DNA from 2 places in the Pseudoglutamicibacter cumminsii genome. Region 1 is predicted to be linked to the other one. Evidence: riboswitches for the same ligand, from Rfam matches in the RefSeq annotation. Region 1 holds a riboswitch; the other holds the start of a gene.

Region 1 (8,292 bases):
AGGTGACATCCACATCGCGCACTTCGAGTGCATAGGAAGTAGTAGCCATAGGTTAGTCCTCCTGAGTTGCGGTAACAGCACCGCGTCGTGCGGACGTCGAAGCGAGTTTCGCGGCGCGGGTTGAGCGTTCGGCAAGCCATTCGCACAGGCCCATCGCGGTAGCCGCGACCAGGGCCAAGATCACGGAGGCCGCCATGCCCATGCCGTAGTTGTCGGCGCCGGGGCGGCCCATGAGCCGAACGATTGTGACCGGCAGGGTCTGGAAGTCGGGGGAAGCGAGGAAGCTCGTCGCGCCGAACTCACCGAGCGCGATCGCAAACGACAATCCCGCGGCGAATCCGATGCCGCGCGCGACCATCGGCCCATCGACCGTCAACGCGACCCGTAGCGGGCTCGCACCCAAGGTTGCGGCGGCCTCCCGGAGTTTAGGGTCAACCGAACGAAGGATCGGGATGATCATGCGCACCACAACCGGCAACGCGACTACCGCTTGAGCGAACGGCACGAGCGTTCCTGAACGCGCGAGGTCCGGGAACGCGATCTGCAGCGACACGATGAAGCCGAAGCCGATCGTGACACCCGAGACGCCGACCGGCAACATCACGGCCGCGTCCACGATCTTCTGTGCCCGACCGAACGCGGGGGTGCGTGCGTGGCGGGAGAGCCACCACGCCAACGGAAGCCCGGCGATCAAGGTGATCCACATGGCGTCCGATGCGGTCAGCAGCGAGTTCCGCAGCGTCTCCAGCGGGGTCGCGCCGCCGCCGAAGCCTGCGCCCGAACTAGTGGCCAAGAGCTTGTAGTTGTTGAGGCTCCAGCCGTGCGGGGTAGAGAACGAGCGCAGCACGAGTGCGAACAGTGGCGCGATGATGAGCGAACCGACCGTCGCGAACGTCACCACCGCAGGGAACCAGTCGCGGCGAGCCAACGGCCGCAAGCGCGGCTGCGAGAGCCGCAGCGCCGTCTCTGACTTAGAACGCGCGCGCTGCGAAACCGCGAGTGAGGCGATCACGATCACGAGCTGCAGAATCGACAGGGCCGCGGCTTGCGGTAGGTCCAGGAACGTCTTGGTTTGGATGTAGATCTCGGTTTCAAGGGTTCCGAACCCTGGCTTCCCGAGCGTCATCATGAGACCGTACGCCGTCGAGCAATACAAGAAAATGAGCGAGGCCGCGGACCAGATCGACGGCTTCAAGGCCGGAAGTGTCACGGTCCAGAACGCCCGGAAGCGGCTCGCACCTAGCGTTCGCGCCGCCTCGGCTTGGCGCGGATCCAGATCAGCCCACACCGCACCGACTTGGCGGACAACAACCGAGAAGTTGAAGAAGATCATCGCGAGGATGACCGCCGTCATCGACTGATCCAGTCCCAAGAACCCGAGCGGCCCGTTCTCGGCGAGAAGCGCGCGGAACGCGACACCCACCACGACGGTCGGCAAAACAAACGGGATGGTCGCGATCGCCCGGATCACGCCGCGGCCGGGGAACGAGCGGGTCGAAAGGATGTGGGCCCCGAAAAGCCCCAACGCGATCGACCCGATCGTTCCACCCAAAGCTAGGCCGAGCGTCTGTGCGATCAGCCGCCACGTGCGCTCAGCCAGCACAACCTCGAGCAACGGCCCCCACCAGGTGCCCTCAACGCCTTCGTGCGGCGTCACGCCGCGGCCGATCATCGCCGCGACCGGCCACACAAAGAAGTACGCGAGGAAGATCGCAGGCAGCGCGAGCGCCGCAACAGACCACAGGATGGTCACGATGCGGCGCTTGCGTGCCAGCTTGCCCCGAAGGCGGTTCTGCTCGAGTGTCACTTGTCGGACTTAGTTCTTCTCTGAATTAGTTCTTCCCTGCGCTATTTCTTCTCAGCGATCGCGCGGAACTCCTTGATCCACTCGTCGCGCTTCTCAGCGATCTCAGACGGATCAGGGGTTACGGAAGTCTTCGACAGCGGCGCGTGAGTTGCCCACTCTTCCGGAAGCTTCGCATCGGGATTCACTGGGTACATGTACATCTGCTCAGGGATCGCGTTCTGCATCTCATCGCTGAGCATGAAGTCCACGAAAGCCTTCGCGCCCTCAGGGTTCTTAGCGCCCTTGAGCACGCCCGCGTACTCGACCTGATCGATGCAGGTCGCGTCGATGTTCACGGTCTTGCCGCCCTCATAGGCAGGGGAGGAAGAGTACGAAACAACCAACGGGTACTTACCCTTACCCTCGGAACCCGAGAAATCAGTGTTGTAAGCGTTCGACCACGATGCCACAACCTTGGTTCCGCCAGCCAGCATGTCTTCCCAGGCCTTCTTCCAGTCGCTGGTCTGGTGCATCGTGGCAACCATGAACGCGAAACCAGGGGAGGACTGCGCCGGGTCCTGAGCGACCAAGAGCTTGGCGTACTCAGGCTTGGTGAGATCCTCGGTGGTCTTCGGCAGGTCAACCTTGTTTTTCTTGAACCACTCGGCGTCAGCGTTGATACACACCTGACCCTGATCGATTGGGGTTAGTGCGTCACTGTTGGTCAGCTTCTTCGCGGCCTCCGGCAGGTTCTCCGGGACGTAGTCCTCAACGACACCCTTCTTGGTCAGCGCGCCAGCCTGGAGGTTGTCGACGCCGTAGAAACCATCGGCGGCTGCCTTACCCTCAGCAAGTAACAGCTGGTTGACGACGGAGGACGCGTCACCAGGGGAGGTCGTCTTGAGCTTGTAGCCGGACTCAGATTCGAACTTCTTGATCTGTTCCTTGGTCAGCTCAAACGAATCATGCGTGATGATCGTGACCGTCTTGTCTTTCGAATCCTCGTTATCCTTCTGAGCCGCAATCGAGCAGCCGGTCAGCGACAAACCAACGATCGAGAGCGCCGCAGTGGCCGCCAGCAAAGGATTCTTACGCATATTTCCCACATCAACCTTCCATGTCATGAAGGGGGTGGCCCGTGTGCGCCCACGAGAGTCATTCGAACTTCCTACACCGGTACTAACCGGATCAGGTTCGAGGGTCTGCCGCGACCGGCACTCTCAGCGCTCGGTAGCGCTCCCCTGTCGATGTGTATAAGCCTAGCTAAGATCTCGATGCGACACAGAGTCGGTGCAGATGTGGCTAATGTCGCTTACCATAATTTGCTCCTGATGTGCGGGATTGTCTAAGATAGATAGGCGTTCTGTTGCCACGCGTTAATTTCGCGTGCCCCAACAGCCCGTCACACGGAAGAGAAGGTGAACAGTGGGTAGGGAAAAATGCCCACGCCTCACCCGGACCACCGTTGTTTGAAACCTGTCTGATGGTCAACCACTGGCTGGATCTCACCCAGCTGCTTTAGGCCCTCCAGCGTTGTAAGCACGGTGTCCCCAACTGGGTAGCGGGACCTCGCAGCGTCAACGGCTGCGCACACCTGACTCCAGGTGAGCCAACACCACAGCCAGACGGCAAGGGACCGCAGCACAACTGACCAACACTGGAGGAGTGAACATGGCACAGCGTTGCCAGGTGACCGGTGCAGTGCCCGGATTCGGACACAGCATCTCGCACTCGCACCGCCGCACCAAGCGTCGGTGGGACCTGAACATTCAGAAGAAGCGGTACTACGTACCGTCCCTCGGCCGGACGATCACCCTGAATCTGTCCACCAAGGGCATCAAGACGATCGACGCACGCGGCATCGAAGCTGTCGTCGCTGAGCTTAAGGCGAAGGGAGAGAAGTTCTGATGGCTAAGGCACAGGATGTTCGCCCAATCATTAAGCTCAAGTCCACGGCTGGCACTGGTTACACCTACGTAACCCGTAAGAACCGCCGCAACAACCCGGACCGCATCGTACTCAAGAAGTACGATCCAGTGGTTCGCAAGCACGTCGATTTCCGTGAGGAGCGGTAAAGCATGGCTAAGAAGTCTAAGATCGCCAAGAACGAGCAGCGCAAGGTGATCGTGGCTCGCTACGCCGAGCGCCGCGCCGAGCTCAAGAAGACCCTGATCGACCCGAACGCATCCGACGAAGCCCGCGAGGCAGCACGCGTCGGCCTGCAGAAGCTTCCACGTGACGCTTCCCCAGTTCGCGTTCGCAACCGTGACTCCATCGACGGCCGCCCACGCGGTACATTCCAGAAGTTTGGTATCTCCCGCGTACGCTTCCGCGAAATGGCTCACAAGGGCGAGCTGCCAGGCATCACCAAGTCGTCCTGGTAATCGCTGGTTGTACCTCAGCACGCTGAGGAACACATAGCTTCACCGAACGTCCCGGAATCAGCTGAACAGAGTTTCAGCCCAGCTGAACATGATTCAGCACGGTTCCGGGACGTTCGCGTTTAAGCGGGAAACCCCGCGTTTGAGCCGCCCAGGAACCCGCGAAAACCCCCAAATCTGGCGAAAAACTGGGTAAATTCTCACTCAGGGCGGAAAATTCGTCCTAAAACGCGCGAAAACCTGCCAAAACCTGTTAGTTTCTTATCCAGGCCCCGAAAACTGGGGCAATCCTCATCCCGACTGGTTGGGGACTATCCGAGTCCAGGAGGACAAGTAATGAACCGCAGCGAGCTTGTCAGCGCAATCGCTAACAACACCGGCCAGACCCAGACCACGGTTAACGACGTACTGGATGCGCTCTTCCAGACCGTGACCGAGCAGATCTCCCAGGGCAACAAGGTCTCCATCCCAGGCTGGATGGCTTTCGAGCGCACCGACCGTGCAGCACGCCAGGGCCGCAACCCACAGACCGGCGAGACCATCCAGATCCCAGCTGGCCACTCCGTCAAGCTCTCCGCTGGCTCCAAGCTGAAGGCTGCTGTTTCCAAGAAGTAAGTCTTTCAGCGAAAGCTGAGCGAAGAACCCGCTACAACCACAATGGTTGTAGCGGGTTTCCTCTTAACGACTCCGCTTTCAGCCATAGCGCAGGCACCGCCTAAACTGGTTCTGATGAGCTTCGCTCGCCGAACTCCATGTGAACAAAGTTCGCGGTAGAACAGAGTCCCTGAAAGATAGAGCCCCAGAAAGGCGTCCATGTCGCAGTCGCAGGTTGCAACGTCCAAGCGTGCGTCAGGCAAGCCCGCCCGCGGAAAACATGATGCCCCCTCCGCGCGCGACGCCGGGCTAGCTGCTGACAACCCTCGCGTTGCACACGCGCTCACGTGGGGTGCCATCCCCATCGGGCTCATCACCCTGTTCATCGCGCTAGCCTACTCCGGAACTGCGCTGTCCGTGCTGCTAGGCGACCCCGGCGTCGTGACCCGCTACGGTCTGCCGATCGCACGCTGGGTGCACGACGCCAGCTTCTCAATGACTCTCGGGAGCCTCATCTTCCTGTGCGCAATCATCCCGCGCACAACCCGGCCGAAACGGACCACTCGTCCCGCCGGATCCACGGACGGCGGGGAATTCACGAAGGCTTTCAACCGGCTCATCCTCGTTGGGTCGGTCGCCGCGATCGTGTGGACGTTCGCCGCGATGGCGACGCTCGTGCTCAGCTACTCCGACGCCGCAGCATTACCGGTCACCGCGGACACGTCGTTCACCAACGGCATCTTCGACTACATGCTGAACTTCGACTTCGGTCGAAGCTGGGTTGTGGTGGTTGCTCTCGCTATCACCACAAGCACCATCATGTTCGCGGCGCGCAGTGCGAATGCGCTCGGCTGGGCCGCAGGTGCGGCAGGCGTTGCGCTTGTACCTCTCGCGCTGCTCGGCCACGCTGCCGGCGGTGACGACCACTGGGGTGCCGTGAACTCGATCGGCCTACACCTGCTCGGTGTCGTGGCCTGGGGTGGTGGGCTCGTGGCCCTCGCCGTCGTCGCAGGCCTGCTTGGTGGGCCGCAAAAGAACATTACCGGCGCCGAGACTAACCCATCCGCGGCGGAAGTCCTGCAACGCTTTTCGCACCTCGCAGGCGCATCGTTCTTCCTGGTCGTGCTGTCCGGCGTGGCCGCTGGAGCGATCCGCGTCCACACCCTCGATCAGTTGTTCGGAACCCAATACGGCTGGTTCCTCATCCTCAAAGCGCTCCTGTCGATCATCCTCGGCTTCCTCGGGCTGATCCACCGGGCCAACATCATCCCGCGGCTCAGAAACGGCGACCTCACCGCGCGCAAAGCCGCGTGGCTCATCATCGGCGTTGAAGTGGCGATCATGTCCGCAGTCGCGGCCATCGCAGTGGTGCTCGCCCGCACTCAGCCGCCGGTATCCACCGCACCGCCGGAAGTCATGTCGCCAGCCCGTCGCCTCTCCGGCTACGAACTGCCGCCAGAGTTAACCATGTCGTCGTGGGCAACCGTATGGCGCTTCGACTGGCTGTGGGTAGCGATCATTGTTTTCCTCGCGATCGCGTACGGCCGCTGGGCGCGCCGTGTCCACGCGAAAGGCGGACACTGGGATTGGTGGCGCACCCTCAGCTTCTACGTAGGGCTCGCGTCCCTGTTCTACATCACGTCAGGGCCGATTGCGGTCTACGGTGTGAACCTGTTCTCGATGCACATGGTGGACCACATGGCGCTCACCATGGTTGCGCCGTTCTTCCTCGTGGTCGGTTCGCCGATCGCCCTCGCCCTCAAAGCGATCCCTGCGCGGCGCGACGGAACCCGCGGCCCACGCGAATGGACGCTGGTGTTCCTGCACTCCAAGTGGGCTCAGGGAGTCACGAACCCGATCATCGCAGCCGTGAACTTCACCGCGTCGATCGTGATCTTCTACTCGACTGACCTCATGTGGTTCTCGATGAAGTACCACCTGGGTCACGAGTTCATGAACTTCCACTTCCTACTGACCGGCTATGTCCTGGCAGTCAACATGATCGGCCTCGACCCGTTGCCGCATCGCGCTCCATACTTTGTGCGGCTCGTGATCCTGCTGATCACCATGATCTTCCATGCGTTCTACGCGACCAGCATCATGGGCACCGACGTCTTGATCCAGCCGGACTGGTTCGGCAACCAAGGCCGTGAGTGGGGCCCGAGCGCGATTGAAGATCAGCGAATAGGCGCCGGCGTGATGTGGGGTATCGGCGAGGTTCCGACACTCATGCTCGCCGTGGGCGTGGCCGTCGGGTGGTCGCGTTCGGAGGAACGCATTGCCCGACGCGACGAGCGCGTGGCCGAGCGCACCGGCAACCGCGAGCTGCGCGACTACAACGAGATGCTGCAACAGCTCCAGGGCGACCAGGCTCAAGGTCTCGAGGAGGCCCGACGCGCGGCCCGGATCCGCGCAGGCTTGCCGGTCGATGGCCTACCGGAGGACGATACGCCGCGGGCATAAAGCGCGATGTTACGCGCTGTAACCGCTCACGCGCACCCAACTTTTAGAATGGGACACAGTCAGTTGCGCTGTGTGTGCAATGAGTGAGAGTCCCGTCTGAATCCCAGGAGTTTAGGTGTCTGCAGAGTCTGATGCACTTCGTACCGGCGTCCGTTTGCGCGCGAGCGAGCTTCGCGGCCGCGGCTGGATGAACACTGGCGGTAAGGACCTTGATCTAGCGAGCCTTCGCGGCAAGATCGTGCTTCTGGATTTCTGGACGTTCTGCTGCATCAACTGCCTGCATGTGCTCGATGAGCTGCGTCCGCTTGAGGAAAAGTACAGCGACGTGCTCGTCACGATCGGCGTGCACAGCCCCAAGTTTGAGCATGAGGCGAAGAAGGAAGCGCTCGAGGCCGCGGTCGAGCGCTACGAGATCGAGCACCCTGTTCTGGATGACCCGGAGCTGTTGACGTGGCAGGCCTACACCGCGCGTGCATGGCCAACGCTGGTTGTTGTTGACCCGGAGGGCTACATCGTCGCGCATCTTTCGGGTGAGGGGCACGCCGCGGGCCTCGAGTCTTTGGTCGAGGAGCTGATCGAGGAGCACGACGCGAAGGGCACCCTGCACCGTGGTGACGGACCGTATGTGGCTCCGCCGGCGCGCGAAGGCGACCTCCGCTTCCCGGGCTCGGCGATCGAGCTTCCGAACGGCCAGTTCCTCGTGGTTGACTCCGGCCACCACCGCTTGACGATCATGGACACAGACCTCGTGACCAAGGTCGGCCAGATCGGTTCCGGGGTGCGTGGTTTCGCCGACGGCAACGCAGAAACTGCGCAGTTCAACGAGCCGCAAGGCGCCGCGGTTGTGCCTGCGCACATCGCGGAAAAGGTCGGCTACGACGTCCTGGTTGCGGACACGGTCAACCACCGTTTGCGTGGCGTCAACACGGCCACGGGTGAGGTCACGACCGTTGCGGGTAACGGTGTGCAGCGGTTGCTCGATGCGGAACGCGCCCGCCTGCAGGATGCCGGCTGGTCGCGCGAGCTGGGCGAGAACGCTACCGAGCTTTCGCTCTCGTCCCCGTGGGA
Region 2 (8,292 bases), 240 kb from region 1:
ATGCCGCGCGCGAGGTCCTGCTGCCACGCCATGATCGCCACCACAAGCCCCACGATCATCACCGAAAACAGCACCGACTTCACAAGCCGCATGAACGGAACCCGCGGAAGCAAAGCGATCAGAAACGCCGCAACCAGCAGGCCGAGCTGCACGCCCATCCACGGGATCAAGTACGTCACGATGCTCAAAAGGAACAACGCCGCGAACTTAAACCCCGCCGGAAGCCGCTCCAGAACTCCAGGATTCTGCGGGGCCGCACCCGCCTGAATCAACGAATACGAACTGCTCACAGCTCACACATCCTGCGATACGCCGCGATGCTGTCCTCCGGAGACCCATCCTCAACAATCCGGCCCTCGTGCACCACCAAAACCCGCTGTGCATCGGCCGCAAGCTCCAAATCATGCGTCACCACAATGCTGCGCTGAGCAAGCCCGACAATCACCGACCGCATCCGGTGCCGGTTCAGCAAGTCCAGCATCGTGGTCGGTTCGTCCAAAATGATCGTTTCGGGGCGCATCGTGAGCACGGAAGCCAACGCGATCATCTGCTGCTCGCCGCCGGAAAGCGCATGCGTTTCACGCTCGTAGAAGTTCCCCATGCCCAGCTGCGAGAGCGTCGCCCGCGCCCGCTCAACACGCTCAGCTTTCGGGATCCCGATGTTCTTGAGACCAAACAGCATGTCCTCACCCACCGTGGGCATGATGATCTGGTTCGCGGGATTCTGGAACACGAACCCAACGCGGCGGCGCACCTGCTTGGTTTCCTTCATCGTGCACGCGCCACCCACCGTGACGCGGCCGTACGTGGGCATCGCGAGGCCGTTGATGAGCCTCACGAGCGTGGACTTGCCGGAACCGTTGAGCCCGATGATCGCGATGCGCTGCTCACTCAGCGTGAGCGAGATGTCGTCAAGAACCCGCCGGTCATCGTATTCAACAGACACACGGTCCATGACGATGCGGTTCTCAGCTAGGTCGCTCACCTCTGGGGCGTGCGCTGGCGGGTTGTTCACGGAGGACGGCTCACTCAGGTTGGCAGTAGTACCCACCTATAGTGCACCAGATTGTTCAACAATGTCTAAACGGGGTTTATCTGAGCTTTCAACGCCGGCTTTTCTCAGCTGTAGCTCGTCTCAGCACAGGATCCCGGTCTACTTCTTCAAGTGGCTTGCCGGCCATGTCTCGCATGAGCCACATGAGCGGAATCCCGAACAGCACCACGACCGCCGTGGCATAGTAGGCCGGGGCGAACTGGTTGCCGGTCGCGTCGATGAGCGCTGTAGCGACCAGCGGCGAGAACCCGCCGAACAGTACGGTTGCGATGTTGTAGCCGATCGCCATCCCGGCGAAACGCCCCAGCGCGCTGAACTGCTCAGGGATGGCAGCCGCACCGATCGCGGACCACCCCGCTGCCGGAACCGCGAGCAGAGCAACACCCGTGACCGCACCTACGTTGCCGGTGCCCGCGAGCAACAAGTACGCCGGCAGGGTCGTGACCAAAAGCACGAGCCCGAGCGTGAGCGTCATGGCGCGGCGCCCAAACTTGTCCGAAAGAAAACCGATAAACGGCGTCGCGATAATCGCTGCGACCGCCGCAATAGCGCCCAAGTTCAGGGCCAGCTGACTCGAAACCTCGGCAGTGGATTCGAGGTAGGTCGGGACGTTCGTGATGTTGAGGAAGTACGTGACCGAACCGATCGAAGAAAACAGGAACGCAACCAGAACAGCCTTGGGTTGATGCTTCAGGACATCGATCAGCGGCGAGCCTTTCCGCCGCTGAGCTACCCCTGCTTCCTTGAGTTTCTCGAACGTCTCCGTCTCTTCCATGAACCGCCGGAGCGGAATCATCGCGGCCGCTAAGAGCCCGCCCACCACGAAGAGTATCCGCCAACCCCAGCTGCTCATCTGGTCTGCTGTGAGCCAATGCGCCAAGAGCGCGGCGCCACCCACGGCCAGCAGCGACCCAAGTTCGGAGTTCGCGGCGGCCCAGCTCGCGGCAACACCACGCCGGTTCTGCTTCGCGGACTCCATGAGGTACACCATGATCCCGGTGTATTCAGCACCCACTGAGAACCCGGCGAGGCACCGCAACGTCACCAGTAGGATGCCCGCCCACACGCCGAGCACGTCGTAGCCGGGCAGGACTGCGATACCGAACATCGCTACCGCCATCAGCACGGCAGAAATCACGAGGGCTTGTTTGCGCCCGATGCGCTCCCCCAGGTGCCCGAAAACCATGGCTCCCAGCGGGCGGAAGAGGAAGCCCGCAGCGCCAACGCCGAGTGTCAGTAGAAGCGAGTTCGAATCGCCGTGGAAGAACGTGCGCGTCAGTTGGGTGGAAACGTAGAAGAAAATCGAGAAGTCATACCACTCGATAACCGTCCCGAACGCGGCGACCGCAAGCGAACGCCTGCGCCGTTTCGACGTCCGCTGCTGCGCCGGCTTGTCCGCATCGACTGCATGCCGGACGTGAACGGGCTGTTGCTTCATATCCTTATGGGAGCGCGTCGTACACCTTCTTGCCGTCGGCGGCGATCGTCTCGAGGTCGCCCACCATAACCATGAGGTGGGTTCCCTTAGCGACGTACAGGTTGTTCGCCTGCGCATCTCCGCCTTCTACTTCAAGGCGAACCCGGACGCCGCCCTTGAAGCCGAGGGTGTCATTCACTTGGCTCGTCTTGATCTTGACGTCCCCGAGTTCAAGCTGGGCGCACGCAGGGTTGTTGAGTTCTTTCTTGAGCTGCTCGATGGCCTCGGCTGGCTTGGATGCGGTTTCAGGCGACGTGTATGCCTGAACCGCAACTGTGCTTGAACGTTCAGGAAGTTTCAGCGCAATAACCGCCTGGCTGTCCTTCGTCACCGTGGCCTGCAAACCCTTGAGCAGGATGTCGCATTGACCCAGCTGTGGGCTATCGCCGTGTTTCGCCTGCTCATAGAACTCTTTGCCGTCCTGCGTCTCATAGCCGCCGCCGAGCTTCCCCTTTACGAACTGCATGAAGTGCGGATCCGCCGGGTAGCCGGAAAGCTCCGAGCCTTTATCCGGTAGCGGGTTACTCGGGGTGCTACTGGCGTCTTGCGACGCGCTTTCGCTCGAATCTCTCGAATCGCTCGACTCGCTCGGCTCGGTGTGCGTTGACTCGGTGTGCGTTGACTCCGGCGTCGCAGACTGCGACTGGCTCGCGTCCGCAGACGCCTCCGCGCCGTCGCCGCCCTTATTCGAGTAGCCCACAAGGGAAGCCGCCAGGACCGCCGGCAAAGCGAACACGGCAACTGAGCGATACGCAAGCGAGCGGTTGAATGCACGCTGTGACATGAGGCTTTCCTTTCCGTGTCTCAGCACCTGCCCCGATCCGGACTGACATCGACCCGGAACCGGCGCGGACTAGGACGCTGGCAGGGCGTCGTAAACCTTCTTACCGTCCGAAGCGACCTCGTTGAGGTCACCGATCACGAGCACCAGGAACTGGCCCTTGGTGCTGAACAGGTTTTCGATCTTGTTGCCGCTGATGTTCATCGTGAACCCAGCGTAGTTGTCGAAACCGTACGAGTTCGTGACCGGTTTGATGCTGATGTCGTTCCCGTTGATCGGGACTGTCTTGCAGTCCGGGTTGTCAATTTCTTGCTTGACCTGTTCGAGGGCAGCGTTTGCCTTGTCAGCCGACGGATACATCAGCACGGTCACGGCCTTCTGCTTCGGCGACGACTGCGAAGCGCTCACCACCTGCGCGCCGTCCCGGGCGAGCTCCGCAGCGCCATAGATCACGGCTGGGCAAGAGTTAGCGAGGTTGCCCGCACCCACATCGGGCTTCTTCAAGTGCGGTCCAAGGTCCAGAACCTGGTAGTCAGAGCCGACGTTGTTCTTCATGAACTCCAGGAACTTCGGGTCTGCCTTCGCCGCACCGGTAGTCTGCGAACCCTGCGAACCCTGCGTGCCCTGGGACTGCTGGCCCTGGGACTGTTGGGCTTGGGAAGACATGCTTGGCGACGGCTGTGCCGTCTCGGTCTGCATCGGCTGCTGAGACGACTGCGAAGGCTCCGGGCTCGGCTCCTCGCCGCCGTTCTTATTGCCGCAACCCACAAGCGAGACTGCGAGCAGTGGCGCCACGGCCATCATTGCAACTGTGCGTCGTGCGGTCTTCGTCTTGTTAAACATGTTCAAGTCCCTACATATAGATGGGTTCTAGTGAGACACTAGCCTTGCGTAATTTTGCTCTGATTTCTAGGGTATCGGGCATTTTCTCCTAGGCTGATTCATAGATTCGCTCGATAACTAGGAGGTGTTTGTGCAACCAAAATTCCTTGTTGGTTTCGTCTTCGCTTTGGCGTCATCTTTCGCGTTCGCCCTTCCTGGACCCGTGGGGAAAGCGCTGTATGGTTCCGGCTGGTCACCCGGCTCGGTGACGCTGGTGAGGCTCACTGGTTGCGCACTCGTCCTCCTGTTCCCCACGTTGATTCAGTTGCGCGGCAAATGGGGCGAAGTCCGTGCGCACTGGCGGCTTATTGTCGCGTTCGGCCTGTTTTCGATGACGGGCGTTCAGGCGACCTATTTCGTTGCTGTTGAACGCCTCAACGTGACGGTCGCGATCCTGCTTGAGATGACCGCGCCCATGATGATCGTGTTTTGGCTGTGGGCTCGCACCAAGGCCCGCCCTTCCGGGTTGACATTCTTTGGGCTTGCGATCTCGATGATCGGTTTGGTTGCAGTGCTCGATGTGGGTGCTGTGATCCGTGAAGGTTCCGATGCGCTGGATGCGCTAGGCGTCATCATGGGCTTGGCCTCGGCGGTGTGCCTGGCAGTGTACTTCTTGATTTCGGCGAACGATTCGGTCAAGATCCCGTCGACTGCGCTCACTGGGCTGGGTTTCTCGGTCGGCGCCATCGGCACTGTCCCGTTTGTGGCGCTCGGTTTGCTTCCTTGGAAAGCGAGCACGGATGCTGCTGCGCTAGGTCAGTGGAACGCGCCGTGGTTCCTCGCCCACGCCATCATCATTGTTTTCACGGTCGCCGCGTACGTTCTTGGCGTGGTGGGCTTGCGGCTCATGGGCGCGGGTGTCGGCTCGTTCGTGAACCTGACCGAGGTTCTGTTCGCCGCGTTGGTCGCGTGGTGGCTTTTGGGTGAGACACTCGCGGTGGTCCAGTTCGTGGGTGGCGCTGCGATCCTCGCCGGCGTGGTGTTCATCAAACTCGGCGAGCGCCCACGCGGCCCTTCGGCTCTTGCGAAGAAGATGCCAGGCATCGAGCCTCGCCGCCGCGTCAAGTGGCGTCCCAAGCTCAAGAAGCCTCGGAAGAAAACCGCGAAAGCCCACACAACGGGCGCCAACGTGAAGACCAAGCGGCCGCCTCGTCGTGAGGTCACGCCGCGCTAACCGCGCCTCGGCTAACGAATCTAGATTCCGGCGTCGCTGGATTCGTAGGCCATGTTGCTGAAACGGGAGTAGTGGCCCTGGAACGCGACCACGATCGTCTTCGTTGGACCGTTTCTGTGCTTCGCGACAATCACATCGGCCTCACCGGCTCGCGGCGATTCCTTGTCGTAGATGTCTTCGCGGTGCAGCAGGATGACCATGTCCGCGTCCTGCTCAATCGAACCGGATTCACGCAGATCGGACACCTGGGGGCGCTTGTCGGTGCGCTGCTCTGAGCCACGGTTGAGCTGGGACAGCGCGATCACTGGGACCTCAAGCTCCTTAGCCAGAAGCTTCAACGCACGCGAGAACTCAGCGACTTCCTGCTGACGCGATTCAACGCGCTTACCCGAGGACATGAGCTGCAGGTAGTCGAGCACCACGAGCTTGAGGTTGTGCTGCTGCTTGAGGCGGCGGCACTTCGCGCGGATCTCCATGAGCGTCATGTTCGGTGAATCGTCAATGAAGAACGGTGCACTGTTGAGCTCGGGCAGGGTGCGGGCGACCTTGGCCCAGTCGCTGTCCTGCATGTCGCCCTTGCGGATGTTCTGGAGCCCGATGGCGGTCTCAGCTGAAAGCAAGCGCATCGCGATTTCGGAACGGCCCATTTCAAGCGAGAAGAACACGGTCGTCATGTTGTTCTTGATCGCGGCGGAACGCGCGATGTCGAGTGCGAAGGTCGACTTACCGACCGCTGGGCGCGCCGCGACAACGATCATCTGGCCGCCCTGGAAGCCCTGGGTCAGTTCGTCGAGCTCATAGAAACCCGACGGCACGCCCGTGATTTCGTCGCCCGATTTCTGTCCCGCCGCCTCGATCTCATCGACTGTGTGCTCCATGATGTCTGAAAGCACGACGTAGTCTTCGGCGGTCCTGCGTTCAGCGACCTGCATGACTTCGGCTTGCGCATCGTTGACGATCGCGTCGACCTCGCCGTCGGCGGCGTAGGCCATCTGGGTGATGCGGTCACCCGCATAGACGAGGCGGCGCAGGATCGCGCGCTCCCTCACAATCTCTGCGTAGAAGCTCGCGTTCGCGGCGGTTGGGACGGACTGGATGACCTCGTGGATATACGCCGCGCCGCCGGCCCGGTTGAGTTCCCCGTTTTTGGTGAGGTAGCTCGAAACCGTCACGGCGTCAGCTGGCTCACCGCGGCCGTAGAGATCCGTGATGGCGTCAAAGATGGTTGAGTGCGCTGGCTTGTAGAAGTCCGATGAGCGGAGGATCTCAACGCAGTCAGCGATCGCGTCTTGGGAGAGCAACATGCCACCCAAGACGGACTGTTCCGCTGCGAGGTCCTGAGGTGGGACGCGCTCCGAAAGCGCCGAGCCGCCTGCAGATGACGCACCTGCATCGTTGTATTGGGAATCGCTGTATTGATCCACTGTGCTCCTCCAGCCCACCTCAGCCACTAGCTTGGCCCTGCTCCGAGTAGGTACCGCCTTCACGCCAGTGTAAGGCGAAAAACCTCCATGACAAGCCAGGTTATCCACAGGCCTTGGGGATCATGTGTGGACAATTGTGGAACACACCGGTGGATATCCACCACTTCTGTGGATAACTTGGGGATAAGTATGGGAGTTTCTCACCTATGATGCCCAAACTTCCGTATGATTCCGCGGTTTTTGCTTGTGGACCAAACAATTCCGCTAAAAACTTTTCCCCAACCTTCAAGCTCAACTCTCATGTTGACAAGACGGATATCCACGCGGTACACACCCAAAAATGAAAGTTATCCACAGGTTTGTGGGACTTACCCACAGACTCACCCAAGTAGAGGTTGAAGGTTTGGCACAAGTGCACGCAATGTGTCAGCCGCGAGCTCGTTGACTATAGCGACCACAGCATCGACGCGGTCCGAATGCTGACTCCCTTGCCAACCTCGCCCACGACTCCGACGCGCTCCGCACCGGGAATCTGTGGCATAGTGTTCTCCCGACACGGGGTGCACCCACTGAGGTGCTGAGATCACACCCGTTGAACCTGATCTAGTTCGCACTAGCGAAGGGATGTCCCCACAATGCATGCCTCCGTGCGCCCACTTTCTGCCGGCGCATCGACCCCCGGCGCCCAGCGCGCGTCTCACCGAAACACCGCCCCGAGCGACGACACTGTTCCATACGGCGACACCGTCCCGTGCGTCGGCACTGTTCCATGCGTCGTCACGATCGCCGGAACAGATCCGACCGGCGGCGCTGGTTCAGCCGCCGATATCAAAAGCATTCATGCCGCTGGCGGCTATGCCCTCCCCGTGACCACCGCGGTGCTGGCGCAGAATAGCTCGCGTGTGACCCACATCGAACATATGAGCCCAACCGTGGTACGTGCACAACTCGATGCCATCGCGGAACATGCGCGCATCGATGCGGTCAAAATCGGAATGCTCGGCACCGCGGCAAACGTCCAGGCTGTGGCTGAATGGCTCAGCGAAGCGAAACCACAGCTGATCGTGGTCGATCCGGTCATGATCTCAAGCAGCGGAACCGCCCTGATTGCGCCTGAAGCATTCCCTGAAGTTGCGGCGCTCTGCGCTGCCGCGGACGTCGTAACCCCGAACGCCCTCGAGCTAGCGGAACTGACCGGTTCGACCCGCGGCGAGAACCACGCCGACGTGTGCAACCAGGCACGCGCGTGGGCCGAGCGGCACGGGAATGTTGTGATCGCTAAGACCGGCCACCTGGATTCTGAGCAGACCACAAACTACTGGATCGAGTCCGGCGCCGAACCCATCGCGATACACACCCAACGCGTTGACTCCTCGGCAACCCAGGGCACGGGATGTGCGCTCGCGTCTGCGCTCACCACGAGACTAGCTGCGGGAGATGCTCCTGCCCAAGCACTCGCATGGGCCAGTGATTGGCTGCACCACGCGATTTCTCACGGCG

What was found. A riboswitch is a leader RNA that binds a small molecule or an ion and turns the genes downstream of it on or off. The one in region 1 is predicted to bind thiamine pyrophosphate.
Region 2: another riboswitch for thiamine pyrophosphate. It lies ahead of JOD50_RS04230 (PfkB family carbohydrate kinase); the one in region 1 lies ahead of JOD50_RS03065 (thiamine ABC transporter substrate-binding protein).

What each region holds. Positions count from the first base shown of each region.
Region 1 is NZ_JAFBCO010000001.1:661,442-669,733, reverse strand. Features, by position in the region: gene JOD50_RS03075 (ABC transporter ATP-binding protein) at 1-49, opposite strand, end outside; gene JOD50_RS03070 (ABC transporter permease) at 53-1,807, opposite strand; gene JOD50_RS03065 (thiamine ABC transporter substrate-binding protein) at 1,849-2,883, opposite strand; TPP riboswitch at 2,934-3,039, opposite strand; gene rpmB (50S ribosomal protein L28) at 3,458-3,694, shown strand; gene rpmG (50S ribosomal protein L33) at 3,694-3,861, shown strand; gene rpsN (30S ribosomal protein S14) at 3,865-4,170, shown strand; gene JOD50_RS03045 (HU family DNA-binding protein) at 4,504-4,782, shown strand; gene JOD50_RS03040 (bifunctional copper resistance protein CopD/cytochrome c oxidase assembly protein) at 4,981-7,224, shown strand; gene JOD50_RS03035 (NHL domain-containing thioredoxin family protein) at 7,340-8,292, shown strand, end outside.
Region 2 is NZ_JAFBCO010000001.1:905,597-913,888, forward strand. Features, by position in the region: gene JOD50_RS04195 (CbiQ family ECF transporter T component) at 1-290, opposite strand, end outside; gene JOD50_RS04200 (energy-coupling factor ABC transporter ATP-binding protein) at 287-1,051, opposite strand; gene JOD50_RS04205 (MFS transporter) at 1,104-2,492, opposite strand; gene JOD50_RS04210 (hypothetical protein) at 2,497-3,315, opposite strand; gene JOD50_RS04215 (hypothetical protein) at 3,385-4,155, opposite strand; gene JOD50_RS10600 (EamA family transporter) at 4,286-5,368, shown strand; gene dnaB (replicative DNA helicase) at 5,389-6,792, opposite strand; TPP riboswitch at 7,339-7,434, shown strand; gene JOD50_RS04230 (PfkB family carbohydrate kinase) at 7,440-8,292, shown strand, end outside.